DNA from 2 places in the Paenibacillus sp. 1-8 genome. Region 2 is predicted to be linked to the other one. Evidence: riboswitches for the same ligand, from Rfam matches in the RefSeq annotation. Region 2 holds a riboswitch; the other holds the start of a gene.

Region 1 (8,800 bases), 1.5 Mb from region 2:
GCAATCGAGGACGGTGCAACAGGCAAGTCGGCATCTTCAGCCTTTCGTCCGGCATGACCTAATTGAATTCCGATTTTGGCACCGTACTTGTGGACTTCTTCCACTATTTTACGGTATGCAGGAATATGCTCGTCACTCCAAATGCCCAGATCATGATCTGTAATACGTCCATCCGGGTGGACCGCCGTCATTTCCACAATAATCAGCCCGGTACCACCTACTGCCCGGCTAACATAATGGACATGATGCCAATCATTTGGCTTTCCATCTTTGGCCTCCACACTATATTGGCACATAGGGGGCATTACAATCCGGTTTTTTAAAGAAAGTCCCTTTAATTGATAAGGAGTAAACAAGTCGGTCACTTTTATCCATCCTTCCTTTAATTCCAACTCTGTACAATATGAATTCCAACCTCATTATACACCAGCTATCACTGGATACCGAATCCATTAAAAGGCTAAAACTTGCGAAAATGCTGTTGTTTTCGGTCAGGTTTAATAGAATATGTGCGTTTAGCTTCGTGATCTGCACTTACATCCGTATTGTGCTGCATTTCAACTCAGCCACTCAATAGTCTAACCTGTTCAGCGGCATAATTTCAACATGTCAGGTACATAATAAATGAAAGCGAAAGAAGGTACCACTGCACGGAAAGGGGGATACATATGCCGTACAGGGGAATATGGCCAATCATGGCACTGTTACTAGCATTTTCGAGTTTTCCCGTTCACGCGGATGCGCCTCCCGATATTGGAACGAACCCTCCCAAGGAAGCGACTGTTGCTTCTTTAGCACATAAGAGCAGAGAACGAGCCACTCCTACATTAGCCATGCTTCGAAAAAAACATGCGGATATTTTTAAAATGTGCGGCCCGCATACTCAGCAAATTGCCCTAACTTTTGATGACGTGCCCGATTCCCGGTATACGCCGCAGGTTCTGGACATTTTGCACGCGAATGGTATCAAAGCCACCTTCTTTATCGTCGGTCACCGTGCGGAAAAACACCCGGGCATGATTCGCCGTATCATACGTGAAGGCCATGCCATAGGCAACCATTCCTATACCCACCCGGATTTTAGGAAGGCTTCACCGGAGCGCTTTCGCAACCAGATTAAGAAAACAGAACATATTTTGGAGGCCACCGTCGGCTTTCGACCCAAGCTGATTCGCCCGCCCTATGGTGAAATAACGGAGCCTCAGATCCAGTGGGCGCGTCGTCACGGCTACATGATTGTAAATTGGAACGTAGACTCCCTCGATTGGAAGGGACTGAGTAAAACACAAATTCAGCGTAATGTAATTCCTGCTACCGGACCAGGCTCCATCATTTTAATGCACGCAGGTGGAGGTCAAAGCTCCAACCTGAAAGGCACAGTTCAATCCCTGCCGGGTCTCATTCAGTCGCTGAAAGCCAAGGGCTACAAATTTGTCACGGTTCCACGGCTACTTCACACCTCGGAGCGGAAATAATAGTAAAAGGGCTGTCTTACCAGCAGATGCATTCTGCTCGTCAAGACAGCCCTTTTTTATTCGACAAAGCCCATATGAATTAGGATCGGCGATTAAGTTATTTGATATTGGTTTACATAATATATATTATGTAAATATAATTCATTGGCTTATACAGTCTATTTATCAATGACGTACAGCTTCACATTTTGAAAACCAAAGTCATTCACAAAAGATGGGCTACCCGGAATGAAAATATCAATCCGTTTCCCTGTAATGGCGCTGCCCTTATCGCGTGCTACCGCTACAAAAGATTGATCCGGCAGCCCTGGATGGGAATAGCCTGTAACCAGTACTTTCGTACCTAAAGGAATTACGCTTGGATCTACAGCAATCGTACCGAGCTTAAGCGGATTTCCGAAATAGTCCACCGCTCCCCATTTTCCATTTTCACAGGCTGCTGCGGAATACGCTGTGGCCTTCACGTCAACTACTTTGCTGTAGCTAAATGTTTTGCCCCATGCTTCAACCTGTTGACCGTCACCTGCTGGCTCTTTCTCGGACAAAAGCTGAGGCTTCGAATCCGAAGAGACCTTTACCTTGTTCTCATCCGGAACCTTAATTTGTACTCCTGCATATATATTGCTGGCAGCAACATCCGGGTTCTCCTTTTGCAGATCCTCTACAGATACCCCGTAACGCTGAGCAAGCAAAAAGAAGGTATCACCTTCCCTGGCGGTATGAAGCGAAGCGGCGTCAGCTACCCCTGCTGTCTGTGCCAATCCTGCGATAGCTGCGGCCAGCACTGCAAATTTCATTGTTTTTCCAATACGTTTCAGATGTTTCAAAAGATATGTACCTCCTCTAATATGCCTGCGAAGTTAGCTGTCGGATTCGGACTCAGGAGAAGCCCTATGCTTAATGCAATTCACCCCTAGGCACCTTCCATCCCTTCGTATGAAGACGGATCAGAAGTGACTGCCGTTGTTACGTCCCCCGCACTTCCCATGGTTTTGGGTCCCGCATTCAGCGTCTGTCTGGCTGTTTGCTGCCCCGGTAAGTTTTGGCTCATTGCATAGTATCACAATTTTGTAACCTAATCTGCATGAAATTGTTGGGAACCTTGAACATCATACTATATCCGTTACAATTTTGTCATCAAAAAATCGAAAAAGGTAATAAAAATCTGAAAGGATATGACAAAAAAAAGAATAAGCCCTCCCGTCAAACTTCCGTCGTGGAGGGCTTGCTTCATAGCTTTAAAAGCTCATTTCTTATAAAACCTTGGCAAGAAAATCCCGAGTACGATCATGGCTTGGAGTACCAAAAACCTGCTCCGGTGTACCTTGCTCCACAATTTGACCGTTATCCATAAAGATAATCCGGTCACCTACCTCGCGGGCAAAGCCCATCTCATGCGTTACGATGACCATCGTCATGCCACCCTCAGCCAGCTTCTTCATCACGTCCAGCACCTCTCCGACCATTTCAGGGTCCAAGGCGGAGGTCGGCTCATCGAATAGCATCACATGCGGCTGCATCGCCAAGGCACGTGCAATTGCAATCCGCTGTTTCTGTCCACCGGACAACTGGTTTGGATAGGTGTCTTTTTTGTCTTCAAGTCCAACGGTGCGCAGCAGCCCCAACGCAATTTTCTCCGCTTCCTTTGCTGCCTGGCCTCTAACCTGAGTCGGCGCAAGCGTCAGATTTTGCAGCACCGTTTTGTGCGGGAACAGATTGAAATGCTGGAACACCATCCCCATTTTCTCACGAGTCGCATTAATGTTGTGACCACGAGCCGTAATCGACTCACCCTCAAACAGAATCTCCCCGTCAGTCGGCTGCTCCAGCAGATTCATACAACGCAAAAATGTACTTTTTCCCGAGCCACTCGGTCCAATGACGACGACAACCTCGCCTTTGGCAATATCTACATTAATGCCTTTTAAAATTTCATTTTTGCCGAACGATTTACGCAGTTGTTTAACGGTGATCACTGGCTCTCAACTTCCTTTCCCATAAACCCAACAGCTTCGACAAGCTGAATGTCATTACAAAATAAATAGCGGCCGCGATTAAGAATGGACTTAGTCCTTCGTAGGTAATGTTCTTAATGACTTGGGCCTGATACATAATATCCACCATACCGATGGTAGAAATGATGGATGATTCTTTAATAATCGTAATAAACTCATTGCCGATGGCAGGCAGTACGGACTTGAACGCTTGCGGTAAAATGACGTGACGCATAGCTTTGCCTCGTCCCATACCGAGTGAACGGGCTGCTTCCATCTGACCACGGTCTACTCCCTGAATACCTGCACGGAAAATTTCAGCCAGATATGCCGAGCTATTCAGTGATAACGTAATAATACCGGACTGGAGTGGCGAAAAATTGACGCCCAGCGTCAAAGCAACCCCGTAATGGATGATCATAAGCTGTACCAGCATAGGTGTGCCACGCAGTACCTCCACGTACGCTGTACTCAACCACTCAATGATGCGTACACCGCTCATCCGCAACAGAGAAATGATCAGACCAATGATAAATCCGAATAGTACCCCGAGGGCAGACAGCAACAACGTGTAGCCGATACCCGTAGCGTATAAACTGCGATATTTCCAGAAAATATCCACAATATTATGGGAAGAAGCCTGTCGATCCGCAGAGAGCGCACTCGCTTCTGTAGAAAACTTTTCAATAGCCCCGTCTGCTTTCAGCCGAGCCAACGTTTTATTTACAGATGCCAGCAGTTCAGTATTTCCCTTACGAATACCTACAGCTGTATCTGCTCCTGCATCCTCAGGCACCGCCTTGGCAAGCGTTACAGTGCCATCCAATGTGTACCCTTTAGCGACAGTGTCTTCAATCACTACAGCATTCACACGTTGGGTCCGAAGCTGGAGCACCAGATCGGATATTTTGTCCAGTGAGGTTACTGAGGCATTGGGCACTTTCTGAGCAATTTCCTCTTGAATACTCCCCTTTTGTGCACCGATCTTCTCGCCCTTCAAAGCAGCCATCGTCGCATATTTGTCCTTATCCTCCGGGCGTACCATAATCACTTGCTTGGAGTGATAGTACACATCCGAAAAATCAATACTCTTTTTGCGTTCATCCGTCGGTGTCATATCTGACAGAACCAAGTCTACGCGGCCACTTTGCAGAGCAGGCAGCAACGAGTCAAAGCCCATGTCCTCAATAACCAGCTCCGCGCCAAGATCCTTGGCAATTTCCTTGGCGATATCAACATCAAAGCCAACAATGGTATCCTTCCCGTTAATTACCTTATGAAACTCATACGGCGCAAAGTCTGCGCTTGTGCCAAGTACAAGCTTCTGTTTAGCCTTTGCTTCCGTTCCGTATGCAGTGAGCATGGGAAGACCAGCCAACAGCAAGATAACCGCCGTCAAAACCAGGGCGGTAAAACGATATAGCTTTTTCAATCTTTTTTTCTCTCCTTAAATTCTTTATAATAAATAAGATTGTGTCATTATAAATGAATATGCATGAATATGCAATGAATGTTATAGCACTATTTTATGATTTTTCACAGCATGTAAATTACAGTTCCCACAAAGGAGCAGTCATTATGAATAATATGAGTAGCTTTTGGGCGTGGTTTATTGTGGTCGACATCATCTTTTTTTGGTTTTTATTCCGCGCATTATACCGAAGGAACCGAGGACATCGACGGACACGTCGCCGTAATGCATTTTTCCTAAGCTCCCCGTCTCCCTCTTCCCTTGAACAAGGACGTCATAAGGAAATTATAGAGCTAATGCAGCTTTTGGAACGATCTATTCCAGCCTCCTACGCTCATAGTGTCAGGCAGCGTGTGGTGGAAGCCCATCCTCACCTGACGGAGCAGGAATACGATTGGCGCTGGAATGAGCTAAAACGGTATTTTATGCTATGCGCGATTATGAATCGGGTGCCGATGTTTAGTCCAGATGTGGATGAACTGTGGCATGAAATGCTGATGTTTACGCGGGAATACCAGCAATTCTCGGAAGCCTTCTTTGGCCGTATGCTTCACCACGCCCCTCATTCCGGATTACAGCCGATGCCGGATGAACGGGCATGGTTTGACTGGCTGTATGTGGAATGCTTTGGCTGGAACCGCTATAGCGCGAGCTTGTGGGGAACTTTTTTTAATCATCCATTGCCGAATAACGAGCTTGCACACTATTACAAGCTGACAGCTTCCGGGCAGCCAGCAGGCGACCGTTGGAATACGCAGGAGGGCATGGGCATTTCTCAGCAGACACAGCAAGCGGTTCAGAGAATTGTGGACCATCTGCGTAATCGGGTGAATGAAGCAGTGGATGATCCAGATGGCAAGCGGCTACCGAAGGTCAACTATTTGCAAATCGATTATCTGCTGCTGGCCGTCGTATGGTATTCCTGGTATCAACCTCATCAGTTTGCCTTGCACATGCATCCGTATGCTACGGGCAGTGCCGCATTAGCCAGCTCCTCAGGCTGTAGCTCTGCAAGCGGTTGCTCGAACTGGGATACGCATCACTCGCACCATCACTCTTCCCACGGTAGCTCCCATGATGGAGGCTCATCTCATCACGATTCAGGTGATTCCGGCGGCAGCCATTCCTCGTGCAGCAGTAGCTCCTCATGCGGAAGCAGCTGTGGTGGAGGCGGAGGCGACTGATCACATCAAAAAAAGGGCATCCCCAGCCATTATTGGCTTCATGAGGAATGCCCTTTTTCCATTGTACATTGTCAATTCTGCATCATTTGAACACTTTTACCCCAGTACACTCTGTTCATTCGTTCCCAATCAGTGAACGGTAAATATCCAGATACGCTCCCGCCGACACATCCCAGCTGTACTCTCCTGCAAAAGCGGTATTCGTAAGCTTGGACCAATGCTCAGGCTGGCGATAAAAATCAACCGCACGACGAATCGTATGCAGCATATCATGTGCATTGTAGTTTTTAAAGCTAAAACCGTTCCCTTCGCCTGTAGACTCGTTGTAAGCATGTACGGTATCGTTTAGACCGCCCGTTTCCCGTACAATGGGAATGCTACCATAGCGAAGCGCCAGCAACTGGCTGATTCCGCATGGCTCAAACCTCGACGGCATAAGGTACATATCGCTTGCAGCATAAATTTTACGGGACAAAGGTTCACTGAATGCCAGCTGCGCCGACATTTTCAAGGGATAACGTCCAGCCGCTTCCCGGAACCAGTGCTCAAAGGCCGGATCTCCCGTGCCTAGCACGACAAACTGAATATCATCATAGTACATGATCTCATCAAGTATCCTTGTTACCAGATCCAGTCCCTTCATATCCACAAGTCGGGTTACCATCGCAATTAAAGGCACATCCGGTCGTACCGGCAAACCCAGTTCCTTTTGCAGACCGATCTTGTTTTCCTTTTTCTTGACCAGACTGGTGCGGTACTTCATATAAATACGATTGTCCGTAACAGGATTGTAGCTTTTGGTATCAATTCCGTTCACTATACCCGATAAACGCCCCTGCTCTCCCAGCTTACGCAGCAGCCCTTCCAGCCCATACCCGTAAAATTCTGTCTGAATCTCCTCTGCATAGGTAGGACTTACTGTGGTGACATGATCCGAGTAGGTCAGTCCGCCCTTCATAAAATTCAGTCTGCCATGATACTCCACACCCTCAGGGGTAAAATAGCTACTGTCGAGATTCAGCAGTTCCGTTAAGACCTCATATGGAAAATCCCCCTGATACAGCAGGTTATGTATCGTAAACACGGTGCGAATATCACTGTAAAAGGCCAAATGACGGTAATTAGCGTTCAATAGTAACGGTACCATCGCGGTATGCCAATCATGACAATGCAAAATATCCGGCTGGAAATTCAAATCAGGCAATACTTCCAAAATCGCCCGGTTGAAAAAGGAGAAGCGTTCGCCATCATCCATATAACCGTAAATCCCTTCACGACCGAAGTAATATTCATTATCTATAAAATAAACCTTGATTCCGTCCAGCGTCAGTTCCTCTACTCCACAATACTGATCACGCCAGCCTACAGCGACATGCTTGACCGTTACCGGACGCAGTAACTTCTTATAAGTATCGGGAATCCCCGCATATTTAGGCAAAATGATTCGGACGTCGCACCCTGCCTGAAGAAGGGCCTTCGGCAGTGCGCCAATGACATCAGCCAACCCGCCTGTTTTAATAAATGGATGTGCTTCTGCTGCTGCAAATAGAATCTTCATATATGCTTCCTCCTTAATGACCTCAATCCTATTTTAAACCAGTTGTAACATGGATTAATCCGCCTTTTTAGCCCTCCGGGATGCTTTCTTCAATATAACGACGCTCAGCGGCGGAATGGTCACCTCCAGGCTGTGCAGTTGTCCATGGCAAGGGATCTTCGTCGTGCGCAACACTTCGGTGTTCAACTGGCCACTACCACCGAAGTCCGAATGATCACTGTTCAGCAACTCGATATAGCTGCCTGATTTTTCCAGACCAATTCGGTAGTGCTCTCTTGCCACAGGCTGAAAATTGATGAGAATGACCAGTGTATCTCCCGGTTTTTTACCTTTACGTAGATACGTAATTACGCTCTGCCCACGGTCCTCTGCCTCAATCCACTGATAACCATCCCACGAATGATCTAGCTCCCATAATGCTTTTTCCTGTATATACAAATGATTCAGCGCTTTCGTAAAAGCGTGCAGCGTACGGTGGCTGCCATAATCCAGCAAAAACCAGTCAAGCTGCTCCTCATCTTTCCATTCGATAAATTGGCCGAATTCCCCTCCCATAAATAACAGCTTTTTACCCGGTGAGGTGATTTGGTAACCGAGAAGCGCTCGAAGCCCGGCAAATTTTTGTTCATAGCTACCCGGCATTTTATCAAGCAGCGACTTTTTACCATGAACGACCTCATCGTGCGACAACGGCAGTGTAAAATTCTCGCTGTATGCATAGGCTATGGGGAACGTCAGCAAATTATGGCGCTCGGATCTCTGATCGAAATCCGTTTCGATATAATCAAGTGTGTCGTTCATCCAGCCCATATTCCATTTGTAATTAAAGCCGAGTCCTCCATCGCTTACCGGGGAAGTCACCATCGGCCAGGCACTGGACTCCTCTGCCATCATCAGCGCATACGGATAATAGCGGAATACTGTTTCATTCAGTTGTTGAAGGAAGGCAATAGCCTCCTCATTTTCAATGCCACCCTTGGAGTTAAAACGATATTGACCATCCTGCTTTTCAAAATCCAGCCGCAGCATACTCGTCACAGCATCTACGCGCAGGCCGTCAATATGGTACACATCCATCCAGAACAACGCATTGGATATCAGGAAAGAACGCACCTCCG
Region 2 (8,800 bases):
CTTCACCGCGCCGCGTCAATCCTCTCATAAAAGCCGCAGCAACCGAAAAACCGGAAGCAGCCGAAGTGAACATCATCATCGTTACGAACGCCATCTGCGTCAAATACGTAAGTCCGCTTTCTCCGCTATAATGCTGGAGATTCGTATTGGTCATAAAGCTGATCACTGTATTAAATGCCAGTGAAGCTTCCATATTGCCGTTTCCAGCCGGATTACCGGGAAGCAGTCCCTGCAAGCGCAGCAGCACATAGCTGATCGCCACAAGCACGACATTCGTAGCAATGAAGCTCATAACGTACGTGGTCCAACGCATGCTCTCCAGCTTTTTCAATCCTATAACCTTATAAATCAGCTTCTCCGTCCCGCCAAACACCCGATCTGTCCGATTCGGTTCATTTGAGAATACATGATATATATAGGTGCCCACTGGTTTCACCAAGAGCAGCAATATCACAATCACAATTCCAATCTGCAGTAGCTCCATCATCTATTCCCTCCTCCAAAATGCTCCTGCGTTTGGGACAACAGACGGTTTCATAGCACCAAGCGAGTGCACACGTTTGCGAAAGCCCGCTGCCTCTGATGCCTCATCCACGATCTGCTATCCCTCGTCCGCTTTATCCTATACCTGAATCCTGATTAGAACTTTTCAGGATTCAGGAGTGCGTAGATTAAATACACAAACACAATAGCCGTAAGCGCAAGCACAACCATCATCCTCTTCGCCCTCCTTTGGAGGTCTGCGCATTACACCAGCGTACAAACAACAGTATCGCTCCATAACTCACAGCCATCACGAGCAGCATGTATATATCCATCATGTTCATACCCTCCCGTACCAGTCCTTAATTCATCATTCTTACACTCTCGTAAAATCGCTATAAAACTAAATTCAAAAATTTTAATGTAAATTAGCCATATCGTAAGCGACTATCCGTTCAGCAGAAAACCCACCTCTCCATTCAAAGTGTAGATCACATGGTCCGCTCCCAAACCTCGATAAATCCCTTGAGGATTACAGCCGTGTGTAATGACATAGACCGAATCCGATGTCAGCGGCCGGCATATTTGCAGAAAACGGCACGTCAGATTCAAGCTGTTCTCAAACAAATACACGCAGCCAATTTCTTTTTTGGGAAAATTCCACTTCCCTGCTTGCATCGTATTGATGCGCACAACATGCTCCACACCCATTTTTTTGAGCTGTCGTTCCTCCTGAGCGCTATTCGTCAGAACCGCAAACGCCAGTTTTTTGAACATAAGCAATTTCACAAAATTTCTGCCCGATTCATTCGGTGCAGTGACAATGATTAGCCGACCTTCCATCAGTAGCTCCTCTCCCGGTATAAAAAGACAACAAAAAGAAGCCGAAGGAAAAAGGCTTTCCTCCGGCTTCTTACGTAACCATGATAAAATAAACCATGGCTACACACGGCGGTTTGTTGCCTCTCCCTGTACGCTTACGAGGTTAGCTGTCGGATTCGGACGTGAGAGTCGCCCTATTTCTGGCACTTGGCCGGAAAATTCACCCCATGAGACACACGGCTCTGAAAGCCGTAGAGTTCCCGTTCGGTTCCCCCGCTTTTGCAACTGCAAAATTCAGCGCTATAGACAATTCGTTGCTGCTTCATTCACTTAATTTGAAATTACGTCTTGAATCATACACCCGCGCAAGGAACACTGTAAAGCTCACCTGCGGGGTTATAAATCGGTCTTTGGAGCATAAGAGATTAATAATAGCGCTTACAACATAAATATCCTTCTCCCAGCTCCTTCAATCTCGGTTTTTCATCTCTTTTCGAAAATGTCGGGCATGTCAATATTGGCGTATGGAGAGCATTTTTTGTCCCTTTTTTGTAAAAGAGAAAGAAAAACTGCTGTATGCACCTGATAAACGCCGATTGAGCCTGTTTTACGATGAGAAACAGCGCCAATTCACCCCATTTGCAGTGCAATTTTCCGTTTTGGACAAAATACGATTTTACAGTCGCAGACGGCGCATTACATCTATTATAGACTTGCAACCCTTCGTTAAATTGCTTACAATTTAATTGTGGAATATCAAATAAGGAGGGATACCATGACCGTTTATGAATATGATGCGCAAACCCTGCAAGGGAATGAGATTCCGTTGTCAACATATGAAGGAAAAGTTCTGCTTATCGTGAATACAGCCAGCAAATGCGGGCTAACCCCCCAATACAAGGCGCTACAAGAGCTATATGACCAATACCATGAGCAGGGTCTTGAAATCCTGGGGTTCCCCAGCAACCAGTTTGCCAAGCAAGAGCCGGGTTCCAGCGAGGACATTTCGGAGTTTTGCCAGATTAACTATGGAGTTACGTTCCCGATGTTTTCCAAAACAGATGTCAATGGCGATCAGGCGCACCCTTTATTTCGCTACCTCACCCGGACAGCTCCAGGCGTATTAGGCTCCAAAGCGATCAAATGGAATTTTACTAAATTTTTAATTACACGCGAAGGTAACGTATTTAAGCGCTACGCCCCACAGACAACTCCAGATAAACTGGCGGGGGATATCGAGAAGCTCTTGTAGCAAAGCTAACAAGCCACTTCATCACCGTTCACAAGCAGCCGATCCAGGCGGCTGCTCCTGTGGCTAGAAAAAAAGGGATATAACAAAAAAAGCATCCAATCACGTAAAAAACGTGTCAGGATGCTTTTTTATCTGTGTCTTGCATGTAATGCGGTCGAGAGGACTCGAACCTCCACGGGCGTACGCCCACTACCCCCTCAAGATAGCGTGTCTGCCATTCCACCACGACCGCAAATTCCAATGTTTCGAGGCAACAGATTTATTATACTCCCTTGTATTCTATTTGTAAACATAAATACAATAATTATTTTAAAGTTAAATAAACTAACATATAAAAGCTATAAAAATATTTAATTTGACATGTAAGCATCATAAGTGTAAATATATATTACATAATATCACTAAAATTTTTCTTAATTCGATTTTAAAGTCACTTAATATAACATAAAAACTATACTCTAAGGAGGCGAACCGCTTTGCAAAAAGGCAATCGTTTGCTGAACTACGCATTGCTGTTGGACCCTTCCCTGCCTGTCGGTGGCTTCACTCGTTCCTACGGGCTAAAGGAGCTGTTTCGAAATGGTCGTTTAACCTGTCTGCAAGACCTGGAACACTATGCACGCACCGATCTGCATCCTCAGTTCACATCCCTCGATGGCATGGCTATCAAAAGTCTTTATATCGCTGTTCAGCAAAATGATGGTTGGCGTATCGCTCTTATTGATAAAATGCTGCACGCCCAGCGTTCTTCCCTACAGCACACGAAAGAGTCACGCCTATCCGGCCAACGCCTGCTCAAGCTCGCTAAGGCTTTGTACCCTTGGCTTGAATTCGATCGACTCGAAGCTATACTCATCCAATACAATGCGATTGGCACACTCGCAACCGTTCATACCTGGATTAACGTTTCTCTTGGAAATGATGTAGAGCAAACCATTCACGGCTACCTTGCCGCGGCAGTATCCTTCTGTGTCGAAGATGCTTCCAAACTACTCCATCCTCCTTATGAGGAAAAAAATCCTGTTATTCAACGAATGACCAACGAGCTTCTAGACGCATGGAAGCAATTCAACACCCCTGAGACTGAGCCAACCGCATTTCAGCGTCGCCTTCTGCAAAGACACTGGTCCAACTCCTACATTACGCAGCCACCCTATATGAGCAGCAACCACCCGCGCGGGTGAAATTCGACTGATTCCTTCGTCTGGCCCCATTATACGCCTCCAGCATCCCCCTGATGCCTATTTTCACCCTTCCAGCACCAACGCCAAAAGCACTCCCACCACTTTTTTTCAGTGGCAGAGTGCTTTTTTTATCTAGAGCACAATTGACATTTCTCACAGTTAACAGGCTCCAGATGGATTATCCAAACCATTTATCACTTAAATAAGTAATAAATTTATCTTAGTTACGTATTTTAGATTGTAAAAACACGTATAAACGTGTATCATAGTTTTAGATGGTTAATTCTAACATGTTTACTGATGATTATTATAACACACCAATTATTCCGCAAGTATCCGTAAGGGGCGATTTCACTTGAACAACAAAATGCCTGTCACCTCCTTCGGGTGGGCCATCAAACAAAGGCTTGTCGAACTTCGGCTGGATCAGAAAACATTTTGTGAAACGTATAACATCCCGCCTTCACGCTTGTCCAATCTGATTCACGGCACCCGCAAAGCACAAAGGTACAGAAAACAAGTTGCTGCAATCCTCAACATCGACGATAACGATTATAAGGAGGCATCACCACTCTGAAACCAACGATGTGAGCGTCCCCCAAGTATATGGCACGCTATAACATCGGCAACCCAAATAAACTCGTCAATCGAACCCGCCGGTCCGTTTTACAGGTTTTCAACCTGAGTGATCTTTAGCGAGAAGATCATTCAGGCTGTGTTTTGTCATTCTCACCTTTTTGCTTACGATATTTCGCAAATTCCACATATTCTAATATGAAATTCTGTTCTTCTGTATCCAGATCCTCTGCCTGGCAATTCAATGGCCCCATCACTCCAAAAAAATAAGCAGCCTTCTGCTCCTGAAGTACGCCCTCTCCCGGCTTGACACCTTTCATTAACCAATCCAGCGATACATTAAAAAAGTCCGAAATCTGGATTAAATGCATCGTTCCCGGCGTTGTTTTGCCTCTTCTCCAGTCTCCAAGATTCCCCGAGCTGATTTTGAGCTTTTCACAAAACGCCTTCTTCGTCATTCCCCGATCCTTAATCAAGGCTTCAATTCGCTGATAAATCGTTTGGTCTCCCAAAATTATCCCCTCCGACACCCTTACTTTTCTTGAACTATTCCCAAAATTTCAACCTTCATTGCAACCATACTTATTCGGTAATCATCACTTTAATATTCTGCACCCGTTTATTCCGTCGTTGAATCTTCCTGCTTTTTCTCTTTACGGAAGCGGGTAAATTCAATATACTCAATTATAAAATCCTTTTCTGTTTCACTAAGCTGCTCTCCCTGGCAATTCAGTTGCCCATATGCATCAAAAAAATAAGGGTCCTTCGACTCCTTCAGCACCTCACCCTGTACATCCCGCCCCAACATGATCCAGTCCAGACTGGCATCAAAAAACGAAGCGATTTCAATGAGCTTATTCGTGCCCGGTGTCGTCTTGCCTCTCTTCCAATCACCAAAATTCCCTGTACTAATACCCAACTGCTCGCAGAACGCCTTTTTCGTCATTCCCCGTTCCTTGATAAGCTCCTCAATTCGTTGGTAAATAGATTGCATAGAAGTCCCTTCCTCCCTAGCAGGCTCTCAGATAACGATATCATGTTGCCTGTTTCCATTTCAAAGATCACGTATGTTAAAATTGCCGAATTATGTATGTTGGTTTTCATTATACCACAATATGCAACAAAAACCGCCTGTTTTCCGAAGAAAACGGCGGCCTTCCGTCAGTTCGCTTACACCAATTACGGAGTAGCGTTGTCGATTTTAAGAAAAATCTGCTTTAATTCGTTCAAAGTTTCACTCAGGTGCAATAAATCCTCTTCCGACAGAAGCACCAATCTTTCTTGAATTTTACTGGAAAAGGTATTGAATACCTGCTCACAAAAAGCATCGCCCTCTTGTGTAATCGCCACATTCACGACTCTGCGATCCGAGTCACACGACTGGCGATCGGCCAACCCATGCTCCACCAGCTTGTCCAAAAGAGGGGTCATGTTCGGACGCGAGACATTAAGCTGTTTGGATAGTTCAGATACCGTTGACAAGCGCACCTCCCGCAGAAGCATTAATACTTGAAAGTTATTAGGCGACAAATGTAAAGGAATATCGAGCGTGCCGAAGGTGAAAAATTTCTTCTTCACAATCGGAAACAAACCCAAAATATTTTCTGATATATCTCCCAACAGTTGAGTGTCCATATTTTTCACCGTCACTTCATCAGTTTATACTTATCATTCTATAACATTATGGCGTTATATTATACTATAGAATCATTATTTCATAATTATGACTATTTTATTGTATCATTACATAAACAAAAAAAGCCTCTACCGCGAGAGACTTTTTCGTTCATTCCATTGATGCGGTCGAGAGGACTCGAACCTCCACGAGCGTACGCTCACTACCCCCTCAAGATAGCGTGTCTGCCATTCCACCACGACCGCATAATAAAATATAAATGGTGAGCCATGAAGGACTCGAACCTTCGACACCCTGATTAAAAGTCAGGTGCTCTACCAACTGAGCTAATGGCTCATGCTGTTCATCCAAGATGTCCGCCATCAGACTTCAGGAATTTCCCTTAAGCATGTAACATGTAGTCCATAAAGACAACAATGACCCGTAGGGGAATCGAACCCCTGTTACCTCCGTGAAAGGGAGGTGTCTTAACCGCTTGACCAACGGGCCGCATTTTTATACACCAACTTAGCGACAAGAAAGAGTATATCAAATAGAAGAATGAATGACAATACATATTTTTAAAAAATTTAAAATAAGTATTTTACCGAGAATTAAATCGCATCTTCACTTACGTAAATCCACTTATTTTACGTTATTAGAAGCATAAAAAGAGATTATATTGCAAAACGACTTAACTTTACTTATAATCACTTACAGAATACCGAAATCATTTTGAACAGAGGAGCTTTTTATGTATCAAGAAGAGCGGATGCTAAAAATTGTTGATTACCTACAGCTTCACAAGCGTATTTCGGTGGATGATATTTGCGAATTTTTTAATGTATCACGAGATACGGCCCGCAGGGATCTGGTAAAGCTAGAGGAGCACCAGAAAATTATTCGAACCCGTGGCGGTGCCCTTCTACCCACACTGGATCACGAATTAACCAGAAACTATAAAGAGAGACTACTCACTGTATCCGAGGAAAAGCAAGTCATTGGACAAATAGCTGCCAGTATGGTTCGAGACGGAGATCGCATCATTCTCGATTCCTCCACCACTGTACAGGCATGTGCCGAAAGGCTCCATGTACAGGAGTGCTCGGTCATTACCAATTCGATTAATCAGGCTGATGTTCTTTCCGAAAAGGACGGCGTTTCGATTCATCTACTCGGCGGACGCTTGCAAAAGGAGCACCGTTTTGTCTACGGTTCTTCCGCCATTGCTACCCTGTCCCGCTATTTTGTAGACAAAGCTTTTGTTGGGATCGGGGGCATTTCTATCCATGGACTGAGCATTAATCATGAAGAGGACGGTATGCTCAAGCACCAAATGATGAAACAGGCCGATCAGGTGATCATTCTTGCGGATCACTCCAAATTTGGTAAAAACCTTCCTTACCGCTTTGCCGATTTATACGAGGTGGATATCGTTATCACCGACTGTTTGCCGGACCCGGCTATGCTGGATGTTTTTCGCCGTCATGATGTTGAAATTATTGTTCCGTAATGTGAAAAAAGTATGAGATATATAGAAGAAGACTGGAGATGGAGAAATGAAACTGTTTGCGATTGATTTGGATGGAACGCTGCTAAACGAGGAAGCAAAAATAAGCAAGGTGAACGCAGACGCGATCCGCAAGGCACAGCAGCAAGGCGTTCAGGTGACCATTGCCACGGGCAGAGCCGCTTATGATGCCTGGAACAAGCTGGAGGAAGCAGAACTTGTGACTCCCGTCATCGGAGCAAACGGCGCGACCATACACGATGCACATCGTCGCCAGCTAACCTCTACACCGATGGACCGGAGTGAAACGTTTGAAGTGTTGAGCTGGCTGCGCGAAAACGATTTTTACTATGAGGTCATGACAGACCGCGCTATTTATTCTCCACAAAACGGACATCAGCTACTGGCTGTTGAAATGGATCGCCTGTTAAGCGCCAATCCGGATATTTCGCTGGATACTTTGCTACATGCAGCCGAGAAACAATATGAACAGACCGGGCATACCCGTATTCCCTCGTATGAAGACATTCCGCTGGATGTGGAGATTTATAACGTGCTGTGCTTCTCCTTTGATCAAGCCAAATTGAACCGGGGGCGCGAGCGTTATCGGGAATTCCCCGGCCTGAACATGGTCATTTCCTCGGACCGTAACTTTGAAGTGGAGCATAAGGATGCCTCCAAAGGAAACGCACTGCGTTATCTTGCAGATCATCTGGGTATTTCCATGGAGGAAGCCGCAGCGGTAGGAGACAGCTATAACGATATTTCGATGCTAACGATGGCAGGTAAAGGCATCGCTATGGGCAATGCAAAAGACGACATCAAGGCCGTCTGTTCTGAAGTTACCCTGACCAATGTAGAGAATGGCGTAGCTCATACTCTTCTAAATATACTGGATAAACTCCCGAAGCGGACCTTGTAAACTGAAAATCCACAGGCTTTCATAGACAAAAAAAGGACGCTCGCAAGCATCATTCCGATGCATACGAGCGTCCTTTTTCTGATCTGAAAAATCAACGGAGAGAGAGGGATTCGAACCCTCGCACCGCTTTCGCAGTCTAACCCCTTAGCAGAGGGTCCCCTTATAGCCACTTGGGTACCTCTCCATGGCTCCCCGAACAGGACTCGAACCTGTGACAACTCGATTAACAGTCGAGTGCTCTACCAACTGAGCTATCAGGGAACATTGCTGTAAATTATCATACAGTACGTTTAATTTACCATGATTCAGGGAGTGCCGTCAAGTGCCAGCAAACGAAGTTTGCCTCCGCATTTGCCGCAGCGGTAACGCTGGGGGTTCATTTTACGCTTCCGCAAGTATTCCTGACTACATGAGGCGCATACCAGCTTGTAGCGAT

Evidence for each region. A riboswitch is a leader RNA that binds a small molecule or an ion and turns the genes downstream of it on or off. The one in region 2 is predicted to bind cyclic di-AMP.
Region 1: another riboswitch for cyclic di-AMP. It lies ahead of AC0WRU_RS12855 (3D domain-containing protein); the one in region 2 lies ahead of AC0WRU_RS06425 (hypothetical protein).

Annotation. Positions count from the first base shown of each region.
Region 1 is NZ_CM149995.1:2,831,045-2,839,844, forward strand. It holds gene AC0WRU_RS12845 (NADH:flavin oxidoreductase/NADH oxidase) at 1-365, opposite strand, end outside; gene AC0WRU_RS12850 (polysaccharide deacetylase family protein) at 669-1,475, shown strand; gene AC0WRU_RS12855 (3D domain-containing protein) at 1,634-2,302, opposite strand; cyclic di-AMP (ydaO/yuaA leader) riboswitch at 2,310-2,483, opposite strand; gene AC0WRU_RS12860 (amino acid ABC transporter ATP-binding protein) at 2,729-3,451, opposite strand; gene AC0WRU_RS12865 (ABC transporter substrate-binding protein/permease) at 3,438-4,901, opposite strand; gene AC0WRU_RS12870 (glycine-rich domain-containing protein) at 5,048-6,124, shown strand; gene glgA (glycogen synthase GlgA) at 6,240-7,682, opposite strand; gene glgB (1,4-alpha-glucan branching protein GlgB) at 7,737-8,800, opposite strand, start outside.
Region 2 is NZ_CM149995.1:1,378,250-1,387,049, reverse strand. It holds gene kdpA (potassium-transporting ATPase subunit KdpA) at 1-484, opposite strand, end outside; gene kdpF (K(+)-transporting ATPase subunit F) at 640-714, opposite strand; gene AC0WRU_RS06425 (hypothetical protein) at 931-1,326, opposite strand; cyclic di-AMP (ydaO/yuaA leader) riboswitch at 1,442-1,615, opposite strand; gene AC0WRU_RS06420 (glutathione peroxidase) at 2,081-2,557, shown strand; tRNA gene AC0WRU_RS06415 (tRNA-Leu) at 2,707-2,789, opposite strand; gene AC0WRU_RS06410 (urease accessory protein UreF) at 3,034-3,741, shown strand; gene AC0WRU_RS06405 (hypothetical protein) at 4,097-4,318, shown strand; gene AC0WRU_RS06400 (helix-turn-helix domain-containing protein) at 4,446-4,829, opposite strand; gene AC0WRU_RS06395 (helix-turn-helix domain-containing protein) at 4,937-5,311, opposite strand; gene AC0WRU_RS06390 (MarR family winged helix-turn-helix transcriptional regulator) at 5,497-5,952, opposite strand; tRNA gene AC0WRU_RS06385 (tRNA-Leu) at 6,116-6,198, opposite strand; tRNA gene AC0WRU_RS06380 (tRNA-Lys) at 6,214-6,289, opposite strand; tRNA gene AC0WRU_RS06375 (tRNA-Glu) at 6,371-6,442, opposite strand; gene AC0WRU_RS06370 (DeoR/GlpR family DNA-binding transcription regulator) at 6,687-7,445, shown strand; gene AC0WRU_RS06365 (Cof-type HAD-IIB family hydrolase) at 7,492-8,364, shown strand; tRNA gene AC0WRU_RS06360 (tRNA-Ser) at 8,460-8,548, opposite strand; tRNA gene AC0WRU_RS06355 (tRNA-Asn) at 8,550-8,625, opposite strand; gene AC0WRU_RS06350 (SprT family protein) at 8,670-8,800, opposite strand, start outside.